2 regions of the Shewanella sp. S23-S33 genome follow, and region 1 is predicted to be linked to the other one. Evidence: riboswitches for the same ligand, from Rfam matches in the RefSeq annotation. Region 1 holds a riboswitch; the other holds the start of a gene.

Region 1 (11,964 bases):
GTGAGCGTCTTAGCATATTGATTGATGAATTTTGCTTGGTAAAACGAAGTTTTAACCTCAAGTCCAATCAGCAATGCAGCGCAGCAAATCAGAATGAAAAATAAGAACCAGACCCTGCCCTTTGATCTGGCTTTACGCGGCGGCTTAACCTTAGCTTTAGGCTCAGGTTGTGGTGGACGAGGACGATAATTTTCGAACTTCATCTCTGATGTGGAATTAGGCAAAACAGCTCCAAAAAAACACTAAAATATTCATCTTTCATGCAACTCAGCAAATCCGTTGCCACTCAGTAAAGCAAGATATCAAACTCATCTAGCCATTATCCGGCTCTATTAATTAGTCTTAGTACCCATTATGTTCCACACTTTATCAAACCTAACTTCACTGTAAAGAAGGGTGCCTGTGACCCACAACCGCCACTAATCAATACTAATGTTAAGCTGATAGTACATTTTGCCAAATATTAATTTGTTGATATCAAGGTATTTTCAGCGATTAAGGCAATAGACAGTATGACTTAAAAACAAAACGAGCTAATTTAAGTCGCATAAAAAGAATGAGTCGCTCAATAATTACACGCTATTAACGAAGCCTCATCCCACATATTCATGCGCATCCCAGATAAATTCACGAAAATGTTTGCGACAGACAGACTCGTAACTTTCATTACCACCAATCGCCACTTGCTCACCCTCGCGCATCACCTTGCCTTCACCATCAAGACGCACCACCATGTTAGCCTTACGTCCACAATGGCAAATAGTCTTCAACTCAACTAATTTATCGGCCCAAGCTAATAAATAATGACTGCCGCTAAAAAGTTCGCCTTGAAAGTCCGTTCTTAGGCCATAGCAGAGTACAGGAATATCAATATTATCGACCACATGCGTCAGCTGCTTAACCTGTTCTTTACTCAAAAACTGACACTCATCCACCAGCACACAACTTAATGGCGTAGCTTGATGCACATCGCTAATCATTTGAGTCAAATCATCTTGGCTACTAAATACCTGTGCTTCGGTTTCAATGCCAATACGTGAGGCCACTTTACCTTTGCCATATCTGTCATCTATGGAGGCTGTCATGACCAAAGTATTCATACCGCGTTCACGGTAGTTATAGGATGACTGTAATAGGGAAGTGGATTTACCCGCGTTCATTGCCGAATAATAAAAATACAATTGAGCCAAGACTTATACCCTTTAAAAACGTTATCGCTTACGCGTCTGCTACCAGAGCCAAATTGAGCGCTAGTCTAACATTGCGCTTCACATCAGAACACTAGCAGCCGCTAAGCTTTTATCATGAAATTCTGCAATGACACCAACTTATCAATCATTTTAATCCCCAATCGCCTCCTGAAATATTTCTAGTCCACTTCATTTAATACTCTTCCCTGCAAAAAACATAAAAAACGTCCCGATGCCGTTCAATTGTTAATGAAAGCTTAACTGAAACTTAAATGTTGTTTCATAAGGAAAAATTAGTAAAAGTTAAATTTAAAAAGTGCGATCTACCTCCAAAGTAATAGGTATAAATGGGCTTGCGCTCAAAAAACAAACACAAATTTAACAGTAATATTTCATTCGAGACAAAACGTGCTCAATTAAAAAAAGAAAAGTATTCGATAGCTTGCAAATTGAGACCAACGGTCAAAGCACTAATCTACCCTGCAAACTTTAGTGCTCCACTCCGTCCTTTATTCGCATATTGGATCAAATGGAGATTATGATGAGAATTTTCACCTCTAGAAAACTGGCATATTTAGTTGCCTTAGCACTAACTGGCGCCCTTGTTGGCTGTGGCGATGATGGTAAAGATGGTGTGGATGGAGCACCAGGAACGCCCGGTATCCCTGGAACACCCGGTGAACCTGGAACACCCGGTGAGCCTGGAACACCGCCCCCTGTCACCAGTTCTACTATGACTAACGTCAAAGTGATCAACTATAGCTTTGGCGAAGGCAGTATCACTTACGAATTTGAAATTACAGATGAAAACAATAACCTAATCAACGGACTGTTAAATGCTCAAGCCAAAGTGGCGGCACTAACAGATAAAGGCTTCATCACTAACCGCACCGAAGCTGATAAAAATGGTGTTGCAGATAACGTCCATATTGGCGGTGAAGCAACTCAAGCAACCGTCGGCGCTGAATTGACCGCTTTAGCTGATGGTCATTACCAATTTAAAGTACCAATGAAAGGGGTTAATCCAAGCACTGAAGGTATCGTTTGGTTACGTGTCGGTGGTAATAATGGTATTGCGACCTCTAAACCTCTGGTCGTTAACAAACCTGAAGGCACTCATTCAACCACAACTGATAGTTGTTACTCTTGCCATATCGACTACTCAACAAGTCCTCGTCGTCATGCAAGCTATGTCGCTACTGGCATGGACAGCGAAGTCACCTTCGTGGAGGGCTGTTTAGTGTGTCACGGTTCAGTCAGCCGCGCAGTTGTCAATGCTGAAGGTTTCTCTACGGGTGGCTATGCGACAAACACCCTATCTAAAATTGGTCATATCAATCACCAAGATTTTACTAAAGACTTTTCAGTACAAAACTGTACATCTTGTCACGTTGAAGCACCTAAAAACATCAACGTAGCTGGACCCGGTTGTATTGATTGCCATGACAGTGGTGGCGTACCAGGGGCTATTATCCCAAGTAATGGTGCGGATCTGCGCATTATGCACGAAAGCAAAGCGGGTATAACCGAACGCCAAGCGATTCGCGCTAAGTATAAATTGAGTCTATCAACACCTGTTAAAGTAGATGATATTTCTACCAAGACAGACCACTATGCGCCGACAGGTACTGCGGCAGCAGTAACCGCCCCAGGCTGGTGTACAACGCTGACAGTGAAAGACACCGATGGTAACGTCTTTAGCATTAAAGACAACTTTAACTATTCTAGCCCGCTAGTATATGACGCTAAGAAACCCGTAGTTTATGCGGGCGCTTATTTACATTCCTATGAAAATGGCAGCTTAGTGGGTCGCCCAGGTAACCGTACTAACTACTACTATGGTTACAACACTGACGGCACTAAAAATATCTGTCATTTACTGACAGATATCAGCGCAGTGAATGCTAACTATGTTTATTCTGCCCGCGTGACATTCAGTACCGCTGGTTGGATGGAATATGATGGCAAGCAACGCTACCAAAGTAATGGCAGCCTAAGAGCGACAGGTTATGATGGTTCTATGGGCATATCCTTTACGGCTTACTCAGATATCGTTAACCCTGTCACCACTCAAAAGGTCTCTGGCTTCGAACGTCGTGAGATAGCAAGTACTAACAGCTGTACTACTTGTCACAACGATGCCACTGCGTTCCACAAAAATGGTGCCTTCGATGAAGGTGGTAATGCTTGTATCGCCTGCCATGACAACGGCATGGCACGTACATCAGCAGCCTTAGGCGCTGGTTTTGGTCCTATGGTACACAGCTGGCACTGGGGTAATGGCGCTAAAGTCGGTGAAGTTAAAGCTGATGGAACTCAAGCGCAAACCGCAAACGGTGCAGGCGCAATTGAAGCCTCAACTAGCTGTGTTGCCTGTCACGAAAAAGCGATTGATTTAGGCAAAGTGCCCAATCAATACATTCTTGAGCCAGGTAACAAAATGACCAGTCCTGTCACCGCTAACTGTTATGCCTGCCACACTAGCGATTCTGCTAAGGCGCATATGGCAAGCAACGGTGGTGAAATCAGCGTACCAAGTGTGGCTGATTGGTTTAAACAACCGACCTCTGAATCCTGTGCAGTATGTCATGACACAGGTAGAAGTTCTGGTATTGATAAATACCACAAGTTTACTCGCTAATTAATCATCTCATCATCGCGTGATTAAGAAGTAAGTAAAAAGCGGTACCTATTTTCCCTGCAAGGAAATAGCCAAAGGAGTCTCGCTAATGCGAGGCTCCTTTTTTACTTAGACATTCCCGATAACAAGCCATTTTCAGCCCTATTTAAGTTACTAACGTTACAGTCCTAAAAAAACAACAATTCAAAGGAAGTCACTCAATTATGCGTAAAAGTTTTATTGCCATCGCCATCGGCGCCACTCTCACCGCCGGATTCATGGCAGGTTGCAGCAGCACAGAAACTAAAGCACCTAACGTTATCTCGGTACAAACCCAAAACCCGCTGTTCCAAGCCAGTAACCTGCAATATCAAGCCCCTGATTTTAGCCTCATTAAGAATGAGCACTTCGCGCCAGCCCTAGAGCAAGGCATGGCAGAGCAGTACCAAGAAATTCTCGCAATAGCCAATAATCCGGCAGCAGCAACCTTCGATAATACGATAGTGGCTATGGAGAAAAGCGGCGCCCTACTCAACCGTGCATCAAGCGTGTTTTATAATTTAGCAGGGTCGAATAGCAATCCAGAACTGCGTAAAATCCAAGGCGAAATGGCGCCCAAAATGGCGGCCCACTCAGATAATATCAACTTAAACCCAGCGCTATTTGCCCGTATCGAAGCCATCTATAACGACCGCACTAACTTAGGGTTAACCCCAGAAGCCGTACGTTTGGTTGAGGTATATCACCAACGCTTTATCATGGCTGGGGCTAAACTTACCGATGAACAAAAAGTTAAAATCCGCGCGTTAAATGAAGAACAATCAACACTAACGAATGAGTTCTCTCAGCGTTTATTACGCTTAACCAAAGAAATCGCCGTTGTGGTGGATTCAAAAAGTGAACTTGCTGGATTAACCGACGGTGAAATCACTTCAGCCGCGAACGATGCCAAAGCGGCAGGTCACGATGGCAAGTATCTGATTAACATCACCAACACCACTCGCCAACCTGTGTTGGCATCACTGGAAAACCGTGAGCTACGCCAGCGTATTTGGGAAGCCTCAGCGAACCGTGGCTTAACTGGTGAAAACGAAACTGCGTCACTCGTATCTCGTTTAGCGAAACTCAGAGCCGAGCGCGCAACACTATTAGGCTATGAAAACTGGGCAAGTTATCGATTAGCACCGCAAATGGCCAAAACACCCGAAGCGGTTTACAGCATGTTTGGTTCAATGGTGCCTGCGGTAGTTGCTAACACAGAGAAAGAAGCGGCCGACATTCAAGCGATGATCACTAAAACCGGTGTGAAATTTGAACTGGCACCGTGGGACTGGGAGTTTTACGCAGAAAAAGTCCGCCAAGAAAAATACGCCCTCGATGCCAATAGCATCCGCCCATACTTCGAATTTAACCGTGTGCTCGAAGACGGCGTATTCTACACACTCAAAGAACTCTATGGCGTCACCTTAAAACCACGCCCAGATTTACCGGTTTACCATCCCGATGTGAAAGCCTACGAAATGTTTGATGCCGATGGCTCAAGCATGGCCATTTTCTACGCCGACTATTTTGCCCGTGAAGGTAAACGTGGTGGCGCTTGGATGAGTTCGTTCGTCGGTCAATCCTTCCTCGAAGGCACTAAACCTGTGGTCGTCAACGTGATGAACATAAAGAAAGCGCCCGAAGGTCAACCCACATTCGTCAGCTATAACGAAGTCACCACTATGTTCCATGAAATGGGTCACGGCACCCACGGAATGTTCTCTAAAGTGACTTATCCAAGTCTGGCGGGCACCTCGGTTTCACGCGACTTTGTCGAATTCCCATCGACGTTTGAAGAAGATTGGGCCGCCCATCCAAAAGTGTTAGCGAACTACGCGAAACACTACGAAACGGGCAAACCCATTCCCGATGAACTGCTGCAAAAACTGCTGAAATCTGGCAGCTTCAACCAAGGCTTTGACACACTGGAATACATGGCCGCCGCATTAGTAGACATGGAATGGCATTCATTAAGCCCAGATACGCCGCTGCAAGATGTACCAACCTTTGAAGCCAATGCTTTGAAAAAGCACGGCTTAAACATTAGTGCCGTACCTCCGCGTTATAAGTCGACCTATTTTGCCCACGCCTTCCCCGGCGGTTACTCGGCAAGTTATTACGCTTATATGTGGAGTGAGATTTTAGCGGCGGATGCGTTTGCCTATGTACAAACCCAAGGCGGGCTCAATCGTGAAATCGGCATGAAGTACCGCAAAACGATCCGTGAAGTGGGTAATAGCATAGCGCCAATGGACGCCTACAAAAACTTCCGCGGACAAGAACCCACCACAGAAGGCTTACTTAAACGCCGCGGTCTAGATCAAGCACGCTAAGCTAAGAGTTGATAGCCTTAATGCGATAGGCTATAGATAAAGACAAACTCAGCCTTAACCAAAAAAATCAGCCAGCATAATGCTGGCTGATTTATTTTGACTTATTTGTCGTGAACGTTTGCAGTGAAAGGTTTCAATTAACGTCTAGCTAATTGCGCCTTTAGATTTGATTTTAAGTACGATAATACTGATCACAAATGCCACACTACAAGCCACTAAACCAGCGACAACAGACTCGGTAAATCCAAGTGCCACATAACCCACTAAGCTAATAAACGCCGCAATGAGTGCATAAGGTAGCTGAGTCACCACATGGTCGATGTGGTGGCAACTGGCGCCCGTAGACGACAAGATAGTCGTGTCGGAAATCGGCGAGCAATGATCGCCAAATACAGCACCCGCCAGCACAGAGGCAAGCATAGGCAACATCATGCCAGTGTGACTTCCCATCGCCATATCAGCAGCAATCGGCAACATGATCCCGAACGTACCCCAGCTAGTACCAGTTGAGAACGCGGTAATACCTGCTAGCACAAACATTAAGGCGGGTAAAAACGCGAACGGAATATTTCCTGTTGCTAAACTCGCCATAAACTTACCGGTTTCGAGTTGACCAATCACACCTGCGATTGTCCAAGCAAATAACAGGATGTAAATCGCCGGCAGCATAGAGCGAGCGCCCTGCACTATACCTTTGACTATCATCAATTTCTCAACGCCTTGCACTAAATTCAATATCAGCGAAACCGCTAGACCAATTAATGCACCAAAGAAAAGTGATGAACTGACATCGGTTTTCTCAAAAGCAGAAATAATATTAAATTCAATCCCTTCCGCCGCGAGTACTTGAGCGCCACTGTTAATCATAAAATAGAGGGTTGCAAATACCAACACGGTAATCGGCAGAAATAGACCTAAAATCTTACCGGTTTCGGCTTCAGGTAAATCCGCGTTAGCCCCAGGCGGTAATCCTTTAGACTCATCGTATAAATTACCACGTTGGGCATTGAGCTCATGCTCACGCATTGGCCCAACATCTAATCCCATAAAGACAACAAAAAGTAATAATAACAAGGAGAAGATTGCGTAAAAGTTCATTGGGATCATTTGAATAAAAATACTCAAATGACCCGTATCAGCAAAACCATGGGCAGTTAATATCCCGCCAATGAGTGCGATAATATAAGCGCCCCAGCTCGAAACTGGAGAAATAACGCACACAGGCGCGGCAGTAGAATCTAATAAATAAGCTAACTTAGCACGGGAAACATAATAACGATCGGTAACAGGTCGAGCGACCGAACCAACAACTAAACTATTGAAATAATCATCAATAAAAACTACGCAACCTAAAAACATGGTCAATAGTTTAGCATCACGTTTATTACGTATATGTAAACGAGCCCAATCGGCAAAAGCCCGCGCGCTGCCACTTACGGTAATTAACGCTGTAATCATTCCCAGTACAATTAAGAAACCGAGAATATATAAGTTCCACGAATTTAGACCTTTATCAGTCCAAAAAAGCCCTTTAACGCCATTAAATACAAACTCACCCGTTGCTAAAGGTGAAAATTGATTGAGCAATAAAGCACCAATTAAAATACCTAACCCCAAAGAAAGCAGTACACGGCGAGTCAAGATCGCCAACACGATAGCCACCGCAGGCGGCAACAAGGAAAGTGCCGAATCGGCATAATTCATAACAGTCATTGATTATTATCTTCGTTAAATACGAATGGAGGGCGACTGAACTGGTGGGAAAAGGCAATAGATACCCAAGGTCACCTGTCCTATCAGTAGCGCTCCATAGTAACTATTCCCAATATCCATATCGGAAAATACTATGGCAGTGCTGCACCTATTAGGTACAACCCCAGCAGTTGATCGTGATAAATCGAACCACTTCGGCACCAAATCCTTTCGCAATCGATCAACGGAATCACCCTACTGATCACTACTAATATTTGGCGCGCCTCTACTTCTAAGAACGCCCTTGCACGGGCGTGAGGCACATAAAAACATAAGCGGCTTAGCAGATGCTACCACAAAGCCACTTAATGTGACCTAGATCACAGATAAAATCAACTGAGACTTGTAATCAGCTCAGGAACCGCCTCAAACAGATCTGCAACGAGTCCATAATCGGCAACTTGAAAAATCGGCGCTTCAGGATCTTTGTTGATTGCAACGATGACTTTAGCGTCTTTCATGCCGGCTAAATGTTGAATCGCGCCAGAAATACCGACGGCAATATACAAGTTTGGCGCAACGATTTTACCGGTTTGACCCACTTGTAAATCGTTAGGCACAAAACCTGCGTCAACTGCAGCGCGTGATGCGCCAACTGCTGCGCCGAGCTTATCAGCAAGTTGCTCCAACATGCCGAAGTTTTCACCACTGCCCATGCCTCGGCCACCAGATACGATAATGCCAGCATTGCCTAACTCTGGACGGGCAGAAACTGTCAGCGATTGAGAAACAAACTGAGTTCTCGCTTCAAACACTTTATCGAGTGTCGTCACAGCCGCACTGTTACCTTCTGGCGCAGCGTCAAACGCACTGGCGCGCACTGTCATCACTTTAATGGCATCATGGCTTTGCACTGTCGCTAAGGCATTACCCGCATACACAGGGCGCACAAAGGTGTCCGCATTGACGACGGTAATAACTTCTGAGATTTGCGCGACATCTAATAAAGCCGCCACGCGCGGAAGCGTATCCTTACCTAAACTTGAAGCCGAGGCCAGAATGTGACCATAGTTTGGCGCTAAGTCTACCAGCAATTTGGCAAAATTTTCCGCTAAATGCGCTTCATACACGCTGGCATCGGCAACGAGTACTTGGCTAACGCCTTGTAGTGCCTGTGCCGCTTGGACAACCGCGCCACATTGGTGACCCGCAACTAAGACATGTACTTCATCGTCTATGGCACGGGCAGCGGTAACAATTTTTGCCGTATCGAGTTTCAGTGCTGCATTATCATGTTCAGCTAATACTAAAATGGCCATTTAGATCACCTTCGCTTCATTTTTTAACTTTTCAACTAGCTCAGCTACCGACGCTACCATGATGCCCGCTTTACGTTCAGCTGGCGGAGTGACCTTCACAATCGTTTGGTGACTCTTTAACGTCACGCCTAAGTCTGCCACAGTAAATACTTCTAATGGCTTACGCTTAGCTTTCATTATGTTAGGCAATGAAGCGTAACGGGGTTCGTTCAAACGTAAATCGGCGGTCACAACAGCAGGTAAAGGCAGTTTAAGAGTTTGCATGCCGCCGTCAATTTCACGGGTGACTTGTAATGTATTCGCTTCTAATTTGATTTCTGAAGCAAAGGTTGCCTGTGGCATATCCATTAACGCGGCAAACATTTGGCCAGTTTGGTTATTATCACCATCGATGGATTGCTTACCAAAAATCACCAGCTCTGCTTGTTCTTTGTCTTGTACCGCTTTGAGCAATTTGGCGATAGACACTGGCACGAGCTCTTCTTCAGTATCGATATGAATCGCACGATCTGCGCCTAATGCAAGCGCGGTACGCAGTTGTTCTTGCACGGCTTTATTACCAATACTGACAACAACCACTTCAGTAGCGCTACCCGCTTCTTTTAAACGAACCGCTTCTTCTACTGCGATTTCACAAAAAGGGTTCAACGCCATTTTTAGGTTTGCAGTGTCAACACTTGTATTGTCAGCTTTGACCCTGACCTTCACATTGGCATCAACAACGCGCTTAACGGGCACCAATACTTTCATAGGGTTTCCTTCCTACACTTTCATGTACATGGACAAAACATTGGTTAATACCAATGCAGGATAGAGCAACTTTACGTCCTGTTAACGTTAACGTCAACCAAAGTCAAACGCCTGTTTGTATTTTTTAATCCGCTGCAACGGCCACTTTTTTGGACACTTATTTGAGGGAATAAGAAAAGTTCAAAAAATAAATAATATTTAATTTCCTTAAAACGCATAATTTTATTTGATTCGAGCTATATTAGTTTCTATCATTTAGGTGTTGTTCACCATTATCCTGTATTAAAAATAGAGTGGGACGAAAATAGATATGAGCGAATTTTTAGAGATATTAACTCACGGCCGTCGTTTTAAAGCTGCAGTAAAAGAACTTAGCGTTGAAGAGTTACGTGATTTAGCCGACAAATTAGATAAAATTTTAGTAGAACGCGAGTCTATGGCTGAGGAAGAAGAACAAGCCATGGCAGCTCGTAATGCTAAGATTGAAGAAATCCGTCAACAAATGGAAGCCGTTGGTTTATCAATTGATGACTTAGGTGGCGTAGCTGTTAAAGCTGCTGCGAAGAAACGCGCTCCTCGTCCAGCCAAATACCAAATTGAAGTTGACGGTGAAATGGTTCAATGGACTGGCCAAGGCCGTATGCCTACCGTATTTAAGAACGAGATCAACAAAGGTCGTTCTATGGAAGATTTCTTAATCTAATCCAACCAAGTGTGATGGCGCTAATTGCCAACACCAGTTTGCATAAAAGCTCGCATTAGTTGCGAGCTTTTTTATATCCATCAATCGTTTCAAACTTAAACAACAGCCGTTAATTCTGTACCTCACTCCCGCTCAAATTACGTTACAATTCAGCCTTAGTATTTACATCTGCTTTCAGTTACTCTTTGTTCACCCTCACTCGATTGAATAAAATAATGCAGATAAACAATAAGATAATGATAAGCTGCAGCATAATCGCTAGCTTAGTATCACAAACAACATTTGCCCAACTCAATACTGGAACAACATCCAGTAAACTCACTGCATTTACCCATGCTGAATTAATTATTGCACCGGGAAAGCGTTTAAGCGATGCCACTTTATTAATTGAAAATAATCGAATTAAAGCCATTATTGAGCACAACGACATTCCCGCTGGCGCATTTAGAATCGATTTGAGTGGTTATACAATTTATCCCGGATTTATCGATCCTTTTACCGATTATGGGATTGAGTTCGAATATCCCAAACTTAAGATCACTCGCCCCGTCTATGATATAAAGCGTATCGGTGGTAATGCGGAAAATGGTGCAATTCATTCTGAAAAAGAATGGTTTAATTACGTTTACCCCAATAAAGAACGCGCAAAAGAGTGGATTAATAATGGTTTCACCAGTGTGCAAAGTAGTAAACTCGACGGTATCTTCCGTGGGACGGGTGTCAGCCTTTCATTAGCAGACAAAACGGCTAATGAAGTGATTTATCGCGCCCGCAGTCAACCTTTTATGGCATTTGATAAAGGTTCGTCTGAACAAGATTATCCTTCATCATTAATGGGCAGCATTGCACTTATTAGGCAAACCTTTGCCGATGCAAATTGGTATAACCAAAATAAAAACAAACCTGCCAATGGCGCAATAAACAATCAAGTCGAATTTAATATCGCCTTTGAGCGTTTAGATAATTTAGCTGATAAGCAAATTATCTTTGAAACCAAAAATCTCAACGACCAATTACGTGCAGCCCATTTACTCAAAGAACATAAACTGCCAGCCAACCTACTTGGTAATGGTCAAGAATACTCACGCATCAATGAGTTAAAGGCGCTGAACTATCCGTTGATCTTGCCTTTAAACTATCCGCAGGCACCCGATGTCGGCACAGATGATGCTGATCGTGAAGTATCACTGGCGGATTTAAGACAGTGGGAACGTGCACCAACCAACCCTGCAGCGGTAGCTAACGCGGGTATCCCCTTTGCGTTAACGCAGTTTGGGATTAAGACCGATGCCTTCTGGCCGCGCCTACGCCAAGC
Region 2 (11,964 bases), on a different contig from region 1:
GTAGTATTCTACTGAGCTCTTTTCTTCGACTTCAGCGCCAGCGCTGTTGACACGAGTCAGAAGGTTACGAGCACGAATCGTTAATTCACGTGGGTTGAACGGCTTGGTAATATAATCGTCCGCGCCAATTTCAAGTCCAAGAATTTTGTCGACTTCGTTGTCACGACCTGTCAGGAAGATAAGACCGATGTTGTTGATTTCACGTAGTTCACGTGCCAACAATAGACCATTCTTACCTGGCAAGTTAATGTCCATAACGACCAAGTTAATTTTGTTTTCCTGCATAGCCTTATGCATTTCTGCGCCATCATTGGCCTCAGTTACCACATACCCTTCTGCCTCGAAAATACTTCTCAGCGTGTTACGGGTAACGGCTTCATCTTCAACGATCAGAATGTGCGGATTTTGCATATTATTTACCTAAATTTTAATCAGTTTATACTAACCAATAAGAGCAACTTACTTCGGGCTCTTATATTCATAAAAGCGTTGATACTTCCTTGAACTGCTTTGTGCTCAAAAGGAAAATCTTTACGGTGACATCTATATCTGGATGTAGATTAAGTGCACGTTTAAGTGTAATACGAGAAAACGTAATCAGTACCAACTTCGATAAGCAATAGTTAGAATAAGTTCCTTAACTATTGTTTTTTTTAAATGTTTAAAAGACAAATCAAATGTAGAACAGATTTTAAACAGATGCCCGGTCAGTTCACGTTACTTTAAGCGATATATGTAACAAACTGTATTGAACGATAAGCATCTTGCTCAATCTGTTTCAACTCACCAGTACGTACATTGTACTCGTTTTAGTCATTTGTTAACAAATGAAATGTTAACAAATTTTAGGTGAGCAGGGGTTTTTACCATGATATTTACTTTAGCTATTGATTAGTATAACTAATGTATTTCTTATTCCTGTGAGCCAGTTCACGCCTCTTTGGATTTTACAATCACTCTGCTACACTAGCTTGGGTTCATTTTTCGACTAGACTACCAATGGACAATACGACTCAAAATTTGTGGCAATGTTACCAAGCGCCGTTGTTTTTGCTGACTCAAGCATTATCCTGTGATTTTTCCTTTGCTGTTATTACCGCTCATAATCCCGCTTCAAAGCTTCTCTCTCCTAGCCAAAACCGTTTACTCGATCGCCAACTTCTTCGTGAAATTGAATTACTCGGTAGCCCTTATCGTGCTTTAGTGGGCGCTGCACCGGATTTATCCCACATGGAAAAAAGTTGGGCCGTGTTTATCGATAGAACGATGGCATTGCAATTGGGTAAGAAATTTAATCAATATGCGATTTATGTTGTCGAACAAGGGGATGTGAGCTTAGTGCCTTGCACCTTGGATGGACATGATGAAGTGTGTTTAGGCAAATTTAGAGATTATGTGCAGCTGGTATACGAGCTACCCGATTTGAACATTTAGTTGTTTTCAAAAGATTTTATTTAAATTGTTCATTTGTTATGAAATTAGCATTGACTTCATTAGGGGTTTATTGCTACTTTTTTCGTCCCTTTCCTAGGAAAGGAACAGAAGAGGAGCGTTAACTAGGTAGTCGGTCAGAGGAGCACAAACTCCAGCGATGACTGATGAGGGAGATTAACGCCGAGGCATAGATATGGTTGCTGCATGTTTATGTCGGTCGCTCAGGCTGAATCCTGACGATTGTCACCTGTAATTGGTGGAGAGCTTCTGGTGACGATTGCTGTTTCCCTTCTTTTGGGGTGCGTTATCATTGAGCACCAGGCTCTTCGAACGAAGTCAGTTCGGAGTGTGATCATGTTAGTTAATCAATATCTTATTCAATCTGCATTTATTTGTTGCCCTACGTGTTTCACGGAGGTGCGCTAATGTCCCTCGTTGTCGCAAAATTTGGTGGCACCTCAGTCGCCGACTATAACGCTATGAATCGCTGTGCCGACATAGTGTTAGCTAATCCTCATTGTCGTTTAGTCGTGGTCAGCGCTTCGAGCGGCGTGACGAATCTACTAGTGGAATTGACCCAAGAATCGATCAACGACGATGGCCGATTACAGCGATTAAAACAAATTGCCCAAATTCAATATGCGATTTTAGATAAGCTCGGTCGTCCTAACGATGTGGCCGCCGCATTAGATAAATTATTGAGTCGCATGTCGGTATTGAGTGAAGCGCTCGCATCACAACGCAGCAAAGCGACTATGGATGAGTTGTTGTCCCTCGGTGAGCAATGTTCTTCGGCGTTGTTTTCGGCGGTGATCCGCGAGAAAGGTGTCAACTCAAGTGCCTTCGATGTGCGCCGAGTATTACGTACTGACAGCCACTTTGGCCGCGCTGAACCTCAGGTTGAAAAGATTGCGACTTTAGCTCGTGATTATCTACAGCCACTGTTAGCGGAGCAAGTGATTGTGACACAAGGCTTTATCGGTGCCGATGAATCGGGTCAAACGACCACGTTAGGTCGCGGCGGTAGTGATTATTCTGCTGCACTGTTAGCTGAAGCGTTACGCGCCTCAGCGGTAGAGATTTGGACCGATGTCGCGGGGATTTATACAACGGATCCTCGTTTGGCGCCCAATGCCTTTCCGATTGCCGAGATCAGTTTCAATGAGGCTGCCGAGATGGCGACCTTTGGTGCCAAGGTATTGCATCCAGCGACTATTCTTCCTGCCGTTCGTCAGCAAATTCAAGTGTTTGTGGGTTCAAGTAAAGAGCCTGAAAAGGGCGGAACTTGGATCCGTCATCAAGTGGAAGATGCGCCCGTATTCCGCGCTGTGGCTTTGCGCCGCGATCAAACCCTGTTAAATCTTCACAGCTTGCAAATGCTGCATGCGCAGGGCTTTTTAGCGGAAACCTTTGCGACATTAGCGCGACATAAGATCAGTGTGGATTTGATTACCACATCAGAAGTGAATGTGTCTCTAACCCTCGATAAAACTGGTTCAGATTCGAGTGGTCAAGGTCTGTTGAGTGAGGCATTGCTGCAAGAATTATCACAGCATTGTCGTGTGCGAGTTGAAGATGGATTGGCCTTAGTGGCAATTATCGGTAATCGTATTGCGACGACGCCAGGTATCTGTCGCCGTGTATTTGAAGTGTTAGAGCCGCACAATGTGCGGATGATTTGCCAAGGTGCCAGCCCACATAATCTGTGTGTGTTAGTGGCAGAATCGGAAGCGGCGCAAGTGGTTAAATCGCTGCATCAAAATCTGTTCGAAGGCGTTTAGTATGTTGCCGACAACATCGTCTCTGCAAATCGGGGAGCTTGCCGCAGGGCAAGCACTCACTTTGCCTATCTACCATTTCAAGCCGAGTGACGATAAGGCGACTGGCCCCAAAGTGTATATTCAGGCCAATGTCCACGGTGCTGAAGTACAAGGTAATGCGGTGATTTATCAGTTGATGAAGCAGCTTGAACACTGTGACATCCGCGGCGAAATCACCTTAGTGCCATTGGCGAATCCACTCGGTATCAACCAAAAAAGTGGTGAGTTTACCCTTGGCCGATTTGACCCTATTACAGGCGCGAATTGGAATCGTGAGTATTTGAATCATGTTATCGATTTGCCGATTTGGTATAGCGAACATGCCAAGCTGAGTGATAGCGAGCTGATCCAAGCCTATCGCAGTACTTTGGTTGAAGCTTGTCAGCAAAAATTGCGTCATGAATGGGGCATTACTACTGGCCATAGGCTCGCGGTTAACCTGCAGATTATGGCCCATGGCGCGGATATAGTGCTCGATCTGCACACCGGTCCTAAGTCTTGTAAGCACTTGTATTGTCCTGAATATGACTTAGCTGCTGCGCAGTTTTTGTCGATCCCTTATACGCTCATTATCCCCAATGCCTTTGGTGGCGCCATGGATGAGGCGGCGTTTTGTCCTTGGTGGCAATTGAGTGATTTTGCAAAATCTCAAGGGCGCGATTTAGGAGTTGCAGTATCAGCGTTAACCTTGGAATTGGCGAGCCAAGAGCGCGTCTGTCTTGAGGATGCACTGGTTGATGCACAAGGGATTTTGGCATATTTAAGCCACCGAGGCGTGATCGCTGAAACCGTTGCGCCCGCTAAAATGCCGCGCTTTGGTTGTTACCTTAAGGACTATAAAAAGTATCACGCGCCAAGCGCTGGCTTAGTGGAATACCTCGCGCCTGTGGGTGAACCACTGGCAGCGGGACAGCCCTTAGTGAATTTACTGCGTATGGATTTATACGGTACGGCGGATGAGCTAAAAACGGTCAGTTTACCGCAGGACTGCGTGCCGATTTTGCACTTTGCTTCGGCGTCTGTGCACCAAGGAACAGAGCTTTATAAAGTCATGACTCATGTGTTTGAGTTGCCAACGACATAATCGCCCGCTTAGAGCATAAGCATTAGCTCATAACATTCAGCTTATAAGAATGAACGAAAACAACGCCAATCCTAATCGATTGGCTTTGTTGTTTTAAGGTGGCTATAACCACTTAAATCGATAAAACAGCGCCATTTGCAGGGCGACGAGTGAGATTAATATGCCGCAGAAGGTGGCGAAGGCCCAAGTGTTGTCCGCGCCCGGTATCCCGCCAATATTGACCCCAAGTAAGCCTGTTAAAAAGCCCAACGGTAAGAAGATTGCTGACACTAAGGATAAGAAATATAAGCGTTTGTTGAGTTGCTCCGATTGCTGACTGAGTAATTCTTCTTGAGTTACATTAGCCCTATCGCGCAGGGCATCGAGATCTTCAATGGTGCGGATAAGTTTATCGTTTGTTTCCCTCAGCTTGAGTCGTTCGGTATCTTTAAATAGGCTGAATTGCTCGGAAATCATTTTCGAGAATGCTTCGCGCTGTGGGGCTAAATAGCGGCGAATGGCTACAGTTTGACGGCGCAGTTCGGCGATATCGGTACGTAAGTCTTTCACATTGCCTGAGACGACTAGTTCTTCTAAATCAGAGAGCTGTTCTTCTAATTTATCAATAAACTCGACTTTACGATTGGTCAGTCGTTCGCAGATTGCGACGATAAAGTCCCCCGTAGTTGTAGGCCCATTTCCCTCAAGGATCAGCTCGGCGACATCTTTGACCGACTGTAACTCGCGATCGCAGGTGGATATGATCCGCTGTTTATCGGCATAGATACGCACGGCCACCATGTCTTCGGGAGCTGAATTGGGGTTGAGGTTGACGCCGCGTAACGCGAGTAATATGCCTTCACCTGTTATCACAGCGCGGGGACGAGTGTCTTGGGCGAGTAGGGCATCACTTTCGACCTTAGGCAGACCGCTATTGAGTATCCAGTGGCGTGCCTTTTTATTGCGATAGCGAAGGTGTAACCAGAGTAGGCCATCCTGAGGATCCCATTTTTCGATCTGTTCTAGGCTCAAGGTGGAACCCGCTTGGGCGCCGCTTAGCACTAAACTGTAGATAAACCCTTCGTGCATATCGCATTCCATTTAACTTTCAAAATCATCCAAACAAACTAACTGATTTTGTCATGAAAATGAAGTCAGTACTTATGCTTAACGACATGAGGTAAACGTTAATTGACATAAATTTGATGTGCTGAGTGATGCAAGCAACTTAGCCAAGGATAGGTTAAAATTAGCATTAGTAGGCTTAGATCAAAGAGACAATAAAATGGAATACGAATTTCGGCGTAACAGTTTAACTGGCACTTTTTTGGCTAGCTTTAGCATGGATCATGAAGTGCTTGGGCAATGGTTTACGGAAGAATTAGGGACTGAGTTAGCTAAAATTCAGCAAGTGTTGGGTGTGATAAAAGAAATTCAAGCCGATAAACGAGGTTCATGGCGTCTTGTTGGTAATGATTTTACCTTAGAGTTAGAGCGTGAACAGGCGCGAGTCTTTGCCAATACCTTAGGCTTTGAGCAAGAATATGAATTAGAAGAGGCTATGTCACTCTATGATGCTGAGTCAGAAGCTTATTGTGGCCTTGAGGATTTTGAGCAGGCGCTATTGAGTTGGCAGCAATTTATTGAGAAAGGTTTGTAATCATTTATTTAATCTCTATTTGATAAAAACATAAAGGCAATCATGGGATTGCCTTTATTGTTTGCGCGATACCAAGCTTATTTTCGTATCTTTAATTATTTAGGTAGCGCACCGCCATTTCGGTTCTCGATTTAGCATTGGCTTTACGCAGTAGGTTTTTCACGTGCACTTTAACTGTGCCTTCACTAATGTGTAAATGCTCTGAAATCATGCGATTACTTAAGCCTTCCGCCAGTTGCTGTAGAATTTGCAACTCCCTTGGGGTCAGGCTTGAAATCCATTCTTGTTCATCGGTCGCATCTTTAAGTTCGTAAAGGTATTCCTCTACTTCATCGCTGATCACCCTGTGGCCAAGCATGGCATTTTTGAGTTTTTCGAGCAGCAAATCTGGCTCAGTATCTTTGAGCAAATAGCCGTCGGCTCCAGCGCGAAGTAAACGGATAACATCCTGTTTTGCATCTGAAACGGTGAGAATTACTATGCGTGAGGTAACACCTTCTTGGCGCATGGCGTTGAGGGTATCTAGGCCTGTCATGCCTTTCATATTCAGATCGAGCAATATGATGTCGGGTTCATCGGTGACCACTGCGGTTAATGCGTCTAAACCACTACCGGCTTCGCCAAATAGGCTGAAGTCAGGATCTGAAGCGATGAGCTGGCAGATGCCTTTGCGCAAGAGGGGATGGTCATCGACCACTAGTACTGAATAAGGTTTACCCATTTGAAGGCTCCTGTTGAGATGGGAAAATAAGCGTCACTCTAGTGCCACTTGACCCCTTGCTGTGCTGCATAAGGTTTAATGGGCTGTTAGGGTTGAGTGCGTCGTCTTGTGCATTGCATCCTTGCTCAGTCGTGGTTGCCATAGCAGGTTTAAATCTCTTTAAATCATTGTCGCTGAACACGACTTTACCTGAAAGCTTACTGGCTCGTTCATGCATTATACCTATGCCAAAATGTTGATCTCGTTCTTTTAAATGTCCAATACCTATGCCGTTATCACAAACATCAATATTGACCATACCCTCGTCATCCTTATAGCAATGGATGTTAATGAGGCTTGCCTCAGCATGTTTGATGGCGTTTAACGTCGCTTCTCGCGTGATCTGCAGTATGTGGATGTGTTGCTTTGCCTCTAGCCATTGTGGCGCAAGTTTATAGTCTAAGGTTATCTTTATATTCGTCTTTGTCCTGAGTTGCTCAAGCATAGCCTCTAAAGCACTTTTTAGATCGGGCTCTTTAATTGTGAGCCTAAAGGTGGATAGTAACTCCCTGAGCTGCACGTAGGCAGTGCTTACACCTTCGTTGATTTCGGTTAGCTGCGCCTCAACGATTGGACTGCGGCAACTGCAATCTAAGTTTTTGCGTAATAAGCTAATTTGGATTTTTAGGAAAGATAGCACTTGACCTAAAGAGTCGTGCAGCTCTCGGGCAATTACGCCACGTTCCTCCATTAGCGCCAGTTGCTGTCTTTGCTCTGTGGCATTGTGGATCACGATTGAGCGCGTCAACATAATTGCGAAATTGTTAAACAAGGCGATATTGGGTGTTTGGTCGGCAATTAACTCTAAATAGCCTAAATTAGCCTGCTCAAATTGCAGTGGGAAACGGGTGCTCTCTTGAGTCATATCTGGCCAACCACCATCGGCCTCAATCACTTCTAACTCTTGCTCTGGGTATTGAATGATGAGTCTTAGGTAGTCGAGTGATTCATAGCCTTTTAACTGATTCAGCGCCGCCTTGAGAGCCTTGTAATCGAGTTTATTTGCGTTTAATGTCAGTAGGTTATCATATAAGAATGCCAGCTCGTTGTTGGCCCTTGTCAGCGCTAAGGTTTTTTCTGCTACCTGCGATTCTAAGTTGCCATAAAGCGTCGCGAGTTCCTTAGCCGTTTTTTGTAGGGCATGGGTCAGCGCTGTAAGTTCAATGTATTCGGTCTCGGGCATTTCAATTTCAAAATTACCTTTAGAAATGGTATTCGCCGACTCCATCAGTTTTTGCAGTGGGATCACCACTTTCTTCTTTGTAAAACGCACGGCCACAAAAGCGATAATGAGCATGACGCCTAAGCCTAATATTTGGCTGGCGGCAAGGAGCCTGAGTTTAAAGGCGGCGTAGTGCTCCATCTCAAGCACCAGTAAATCAATGGTATCAACAAAGTCCTTCAGTGAGGCGACATAATCGCGGGAGTTTTCTTGTTCTATGTAGTGTTTCATCACCAGCCATTTATCGATGACAAGCTGATATTGAGCGGCAATTTCTGGTGGACTAAACCAACTTTCCGAGGGCTTTAATGTGTCGGAATAGAGCGTATTTTCGAATTCGGTAATTTTATCCTGTGCGGCCTCACTGCCTGAGTTGGCGTAAAACATTAACCGATAGCTTTGCATCCTCAGCGACCCTGAGGCATTAATCGCCTTGGCGTCGCCTAAGCTGTAGGACAAATTGATGATAGCAAAAGTCGATAAACTACTAGAGAGCAGAATAAGTACTAACATTAATCCTAAGATTTTTGAGGTGAGACTACCTCGTTTCATTAATCCGCTGTTCATTTTGATGGCCGCTGTTATGGCACTTTGCAGTGGTTTTTACATTAGAAAATAATGTAATACATTAACAAAAGTATAGAAATGTGAACAACAACACCTTTACATTTTGATCTAGCGCAAACTTCAACCTAGATACCCCCTAAGAGGTATATTTTTAGCAGGGTTAAATCACTAAGTTTGACCATGGAGATGTCGTGATTTACAACAATAATGCAACACGGAGATGAGATGATGAAGAAGATGACAGGTAAGTCCTTTGCACTGAGTGCACTGGTTGCCGCCAGCTTCATGGCAGCGGGCGCAATGGCGAGTGATAAAACAGAGCCTCGCAACGAAGTTTATAAAGATAAATTTAAGAATCAATACAGTAGCTGGCATGATACCGCTAAAAGTGAAGAACTAGTGGATGCACTTGCACAAGATCCTAATATGGTGATCTTATGGGCGGGTTATGGTTTTGCTAAAGATTATAATGCACCACGCGGCCACATGTATGCGGTAACTGACGTGCGCAACACGCTACGTACAGGTGCACCCGCTAATGCGGAAGATGGTCCTATGCCGATGGCATGTTGGAGTTGTAAGAGCCCTGATGTACCTCGCTTGATTGAAGAGCAAGGCGAAGATGGTTACTTCAAAGGTAAGTGGTCAAAGGGTGGCCCTGAAGTGACAAATACCATTGGTTGTGGTGATTGCCATGAAAAAAGCTCTCCAAAGTTACGTATTTCACGCCCTTATGCAGACCGTGCTTTTGAAGCTATAGGTACACCTTTTAGCAAAGCGTCTAAACAAGATAAAGAATCAATGGTATGTGCTCAGTGCCACGTTGAGTATTATTTTGAGAAAACTGACGACAAAAAGAATTTTGTTAAATTCCCTTGGGATATGGGTACAACAGTTGAAAAAATGGAAGTCTACTATGACTCAATCCAATTTTCTGATTGGACACACGCCCTTTCTAAGACACCAATGTTAAAAGCCCAGCATCCAGAGTATGAAACGTGGAAAATGGGTATTCACGGCATGAATAATGTGAGTTGCGTTGACTGTCACATGCCAAAAGTGACCAGTGCTGAAGGTAAGAAGTTTACCGATCATAAAGTGGGCAATCCATTCGACCGTTTTGAAGAAACCTGTGCAACTTGCCATAGCCAGACTAAAGAGTTTTTGGTTGGCGTGACTAATGAGCGTAAAGCCAAAGTCAAAGAAATGAAGTTGAAAGCGGAAGAGCAATTAGTCAAAGCACACTTTGAAGCAGAGGCTGCGTGGAAAGCTGGCGCAACTGAAGAAGAAATGAAACCCATACTGACAGATATTCGCCACTCACAATGGCGTTGGGATTTAGCGATTGCTTCCCATGGTGTTGCAGCTCACGCACCTGATGAAGCATTGCGTATTCTGGGAACTTCGGTAAGTAAAGCTGCTGATGCTCGTGTTAAGTTAGCGCAATTACTCGGTAAAAAAGGCATCACAGATCCAATCGCTATTCCTGATATCTCTACCAAAGCTAAGGCACAAGCAGCCTTAGGTATGGATATGGATAAGATGAATGCAGAGAAAGAAGCATTCAAGAAAGACATGTTACCTAAGTGGGATGAAGAAGCGAAAAAACGCGAAGCCACTTATAAGTAGGTTTTAATCAATCGCGGTTGAGTTTTCAATATGAGCTAACCCCTCATGTAAATAAAAGCCCTCGCTGACTCAGCGGGGGCTTTTTTATGGAAAAAAATATCGAGTAATGTCAGGCGTTGGTCATGCTGGCTGAAGAAATACCACGGGCTAAGTCGCTATTTGATCAGTTTTAATAATGCCCTAAAGCGCTCGCCTTGGGCTTGATGTTGTAATTCAAATAATAGCGATTCCACGTTAGTTAATAAGGCGCCTCTGGCCGTCATCATCTGAATACCCAGTTTTTTATTATCGGCACTGCGTGACGAGACGCCATCTGCGACGAGATGCACCGAATATTGCTGTTCGATAAGGTCACAACAGGTTTGGTAAACACACACATGGGTTTCAATACCCGCCAGTATGACGTGTTTGCGATTCGTCTTAGTTAATGCCTTTGCAAACGCGTCACAGTGCCAGCCGCTAAAATGCTGCTTGGCAATGGGTGAGCTGGTTTTCGCAAGTAAAGTTTGCAGCTCAGGGCTAGTTGCTCCGAGTTTATCGGGTAGCTGTTCTAACCACAGTATTGGAATTTCAAATAATTGTGCGCCTTGGATTAAGGTCTGTAGTTGTTGATGCAGCTTGTCACTGTTATCCATGATTTGTGCAAGTTTTCCTTGCACATCGACGATAACGAGAACACATTCTTCTGGTTTTAACATCGGGCCTTCCTTCTGCGCTTGATGATTGTCTTAGTGATGATCTTCGCTTTTGTTTAAGAGCTTGTGTTGTGATGCTCAGATTTCATCTCGATTTACGCTTCCCCCAGTAGACCCTAATTTAACCTTGTTACCAATAGGCCTAAGGTCGAATAGCTGCCGCACTTAAACTGCTCACTAAAAGAGTGCATCGCACCAGTTAGTGCTCGATTATGGTGCATTTTTAACCTTAAAAAATAGTGTTAAATAATTTAAACCAATAATAATCAATAGATTAAATTGTTGGCCTAATGATTGAATTACCTTTGATACAAGTTAATAACAATCGCGTTTTTTTGGAGGTCAGGATGAAACTAGTCAGCGCTATCATCAAGCCGTTTAAGTTGGATGATGTCCGTGAAGCTATCGCCGGAATTGGTATTGAGGGCATGACGGTGACCGAAGTGAAAGGTTTTGGCCGTCAGAAAGGGCATACAGAGTTGTATCGCGGCGCCGAGTATCAGGTGGATTTTTTGCCAAAAGTAAAACTAGAAATTGCCACTAAGGCTGAAAATCTCGACATGTTGATTGAGGCGATTACCACTGCGGCCCATACGGGGAAAATTGGTGACGGTAAGATCTTCGTCGTTGATTTAGAACATGCTATCCGTATCCGTACGGGTGAACTTGATACTGAAGCGCTATAAGGGGCTGACAATGGAAGAATTAACGAAATTAGGCGGCACAGTCACTGAACTACGCTTTGCACTCGATACCTTTTACTTTTTGATTTCTGGCGCTTTAGTCATGTGGATGGCGGCGGGATTCGCTATGTTAGAAGCGGGTTTAGTTCGCTCTAAAAATACCACTGAAATTTTAACTAAGAACGTTGTGCTGTACGCGATTGCCTGTGTGATGTATCTGTTGGTTGGCTATAACATCATGTATGTGGATAACACTGAAGGTGGCTGGTTACCGTCAATTGGCACCTTAATTGGTTCGCAATCAGCAGATGCGAGCCATGCATTAGAATCTGACTTCTTCTTCCAAGTTGTATTTGTGGCAACGGCGATGTCAATTGTTTCTGGTGCAGTGGCGGAACGGATGAAGTTGTGGGCTTTCTTGTTCTTTTCTG

What was found. A riboswitch is a leader RNA that binds a small molecule or an ion and turns the genes downstream of it on or off. The one in region 1 is predicted to bind lysine.
Region 2: it holds a riboswitch for lysine, as region 1 does, so the genes downstream of both, lysC (lysine-sensitive aspartokinase 3) here and ACHA99_RS05605 (Na+/H+ antiporter NhaC family protein) in region 1, are expected to answer to the same signal.

What each region holds. Positions count from the first base shown of each region.
Region 1 covers NZ_JBHFFD010000019.1:127,359-139,322, reverse strand. Annotated here, with positions in the region: gene ACHA99_RS05625 (transglycosylase domain-containing protein) at 1-224, opposite strand, end outside; gene ACHA99_RS05620 (thymidine kinase) at 594-1,190, opposite strand; gene ACHA99_RS05615 (cytochrome C) at 1,732-3,831, shown strand; gene ACHA99_RS05610 (M3 family metallopeptidase) at 4,035-6,185, shown strand; gene ACHA99_RS05605 (Na+/H+ antiporter NhaC family protein) at 6,330-7,898, opposite strand; lysine riboswitch at 7,978-8,174, opposite strand; gene ACHA99_RS05600 (electron transfer flavoprotein subunit alpha/FixB family protein) at 8,270-9,196, opposite strand; gene ACHA99_RS05595 (electron transfer flavoprotein subunit beta/FixA family protein) at 9,197-9,946, opposite strand; gene ACHA99_RS05590 (H-NS family nucleoid-associated regulatory protein) at 10,257-10,649, shown strand; gene ACHA99_RS05585 (amidohydrolase family protein) at 10,865-11,964, shown strand, end outside.
Region 2 covers NZ_JBHFFD010000069.1:88,610-100,573, reverse strand. Annotated here, with positions in the region: gene arcA (two-component system response regulator ArcA) at 1-411, opposite strand, end outside; gene ACHA99_RS19425 (DUF3293 domain-containing protein) at 1,000-1,434, shown strand; lysine riboswitch at 1,535-1,709, shown strand; gene lysC (lysine-sensitive aspartokinase 3) at 1,860-3,215, shown strand; gene ACHA99_RS19415 (succinylglutamate desuccinylase/aspartoacylase family protein) at 3,217-4,338, shown strand; gene ACHA99_RS19410 (zinc transporter ZntB) at 4,441-5,406, opposite strand; gene ACHA99_RS19405 (YacL family protein) at 5,603-5,977, shown strand; gene ACHA99_RS19400 (response regulator) at 6,069-6,698, opposite strand; gene narQ (nitrate/nitrite two-component system sensor histidine kinase NarQ) at 6,691-8,526, opposite strand; gene nrfA (ammonia-forming nitrite reductase cytochrome c552 subunit) at 8,752-10,155, shown strand; gene ACHA99_RS19385 (hydrolase) at 10,311-10,853, opposite strand; gene ACHA99_RS19380 (P-II family nitrogen regulator) at 11,198-11,536, shown strand; gene ACHA99_RS19375 (ammonium transporter) at 11,547-11,964, shown strand, end outside.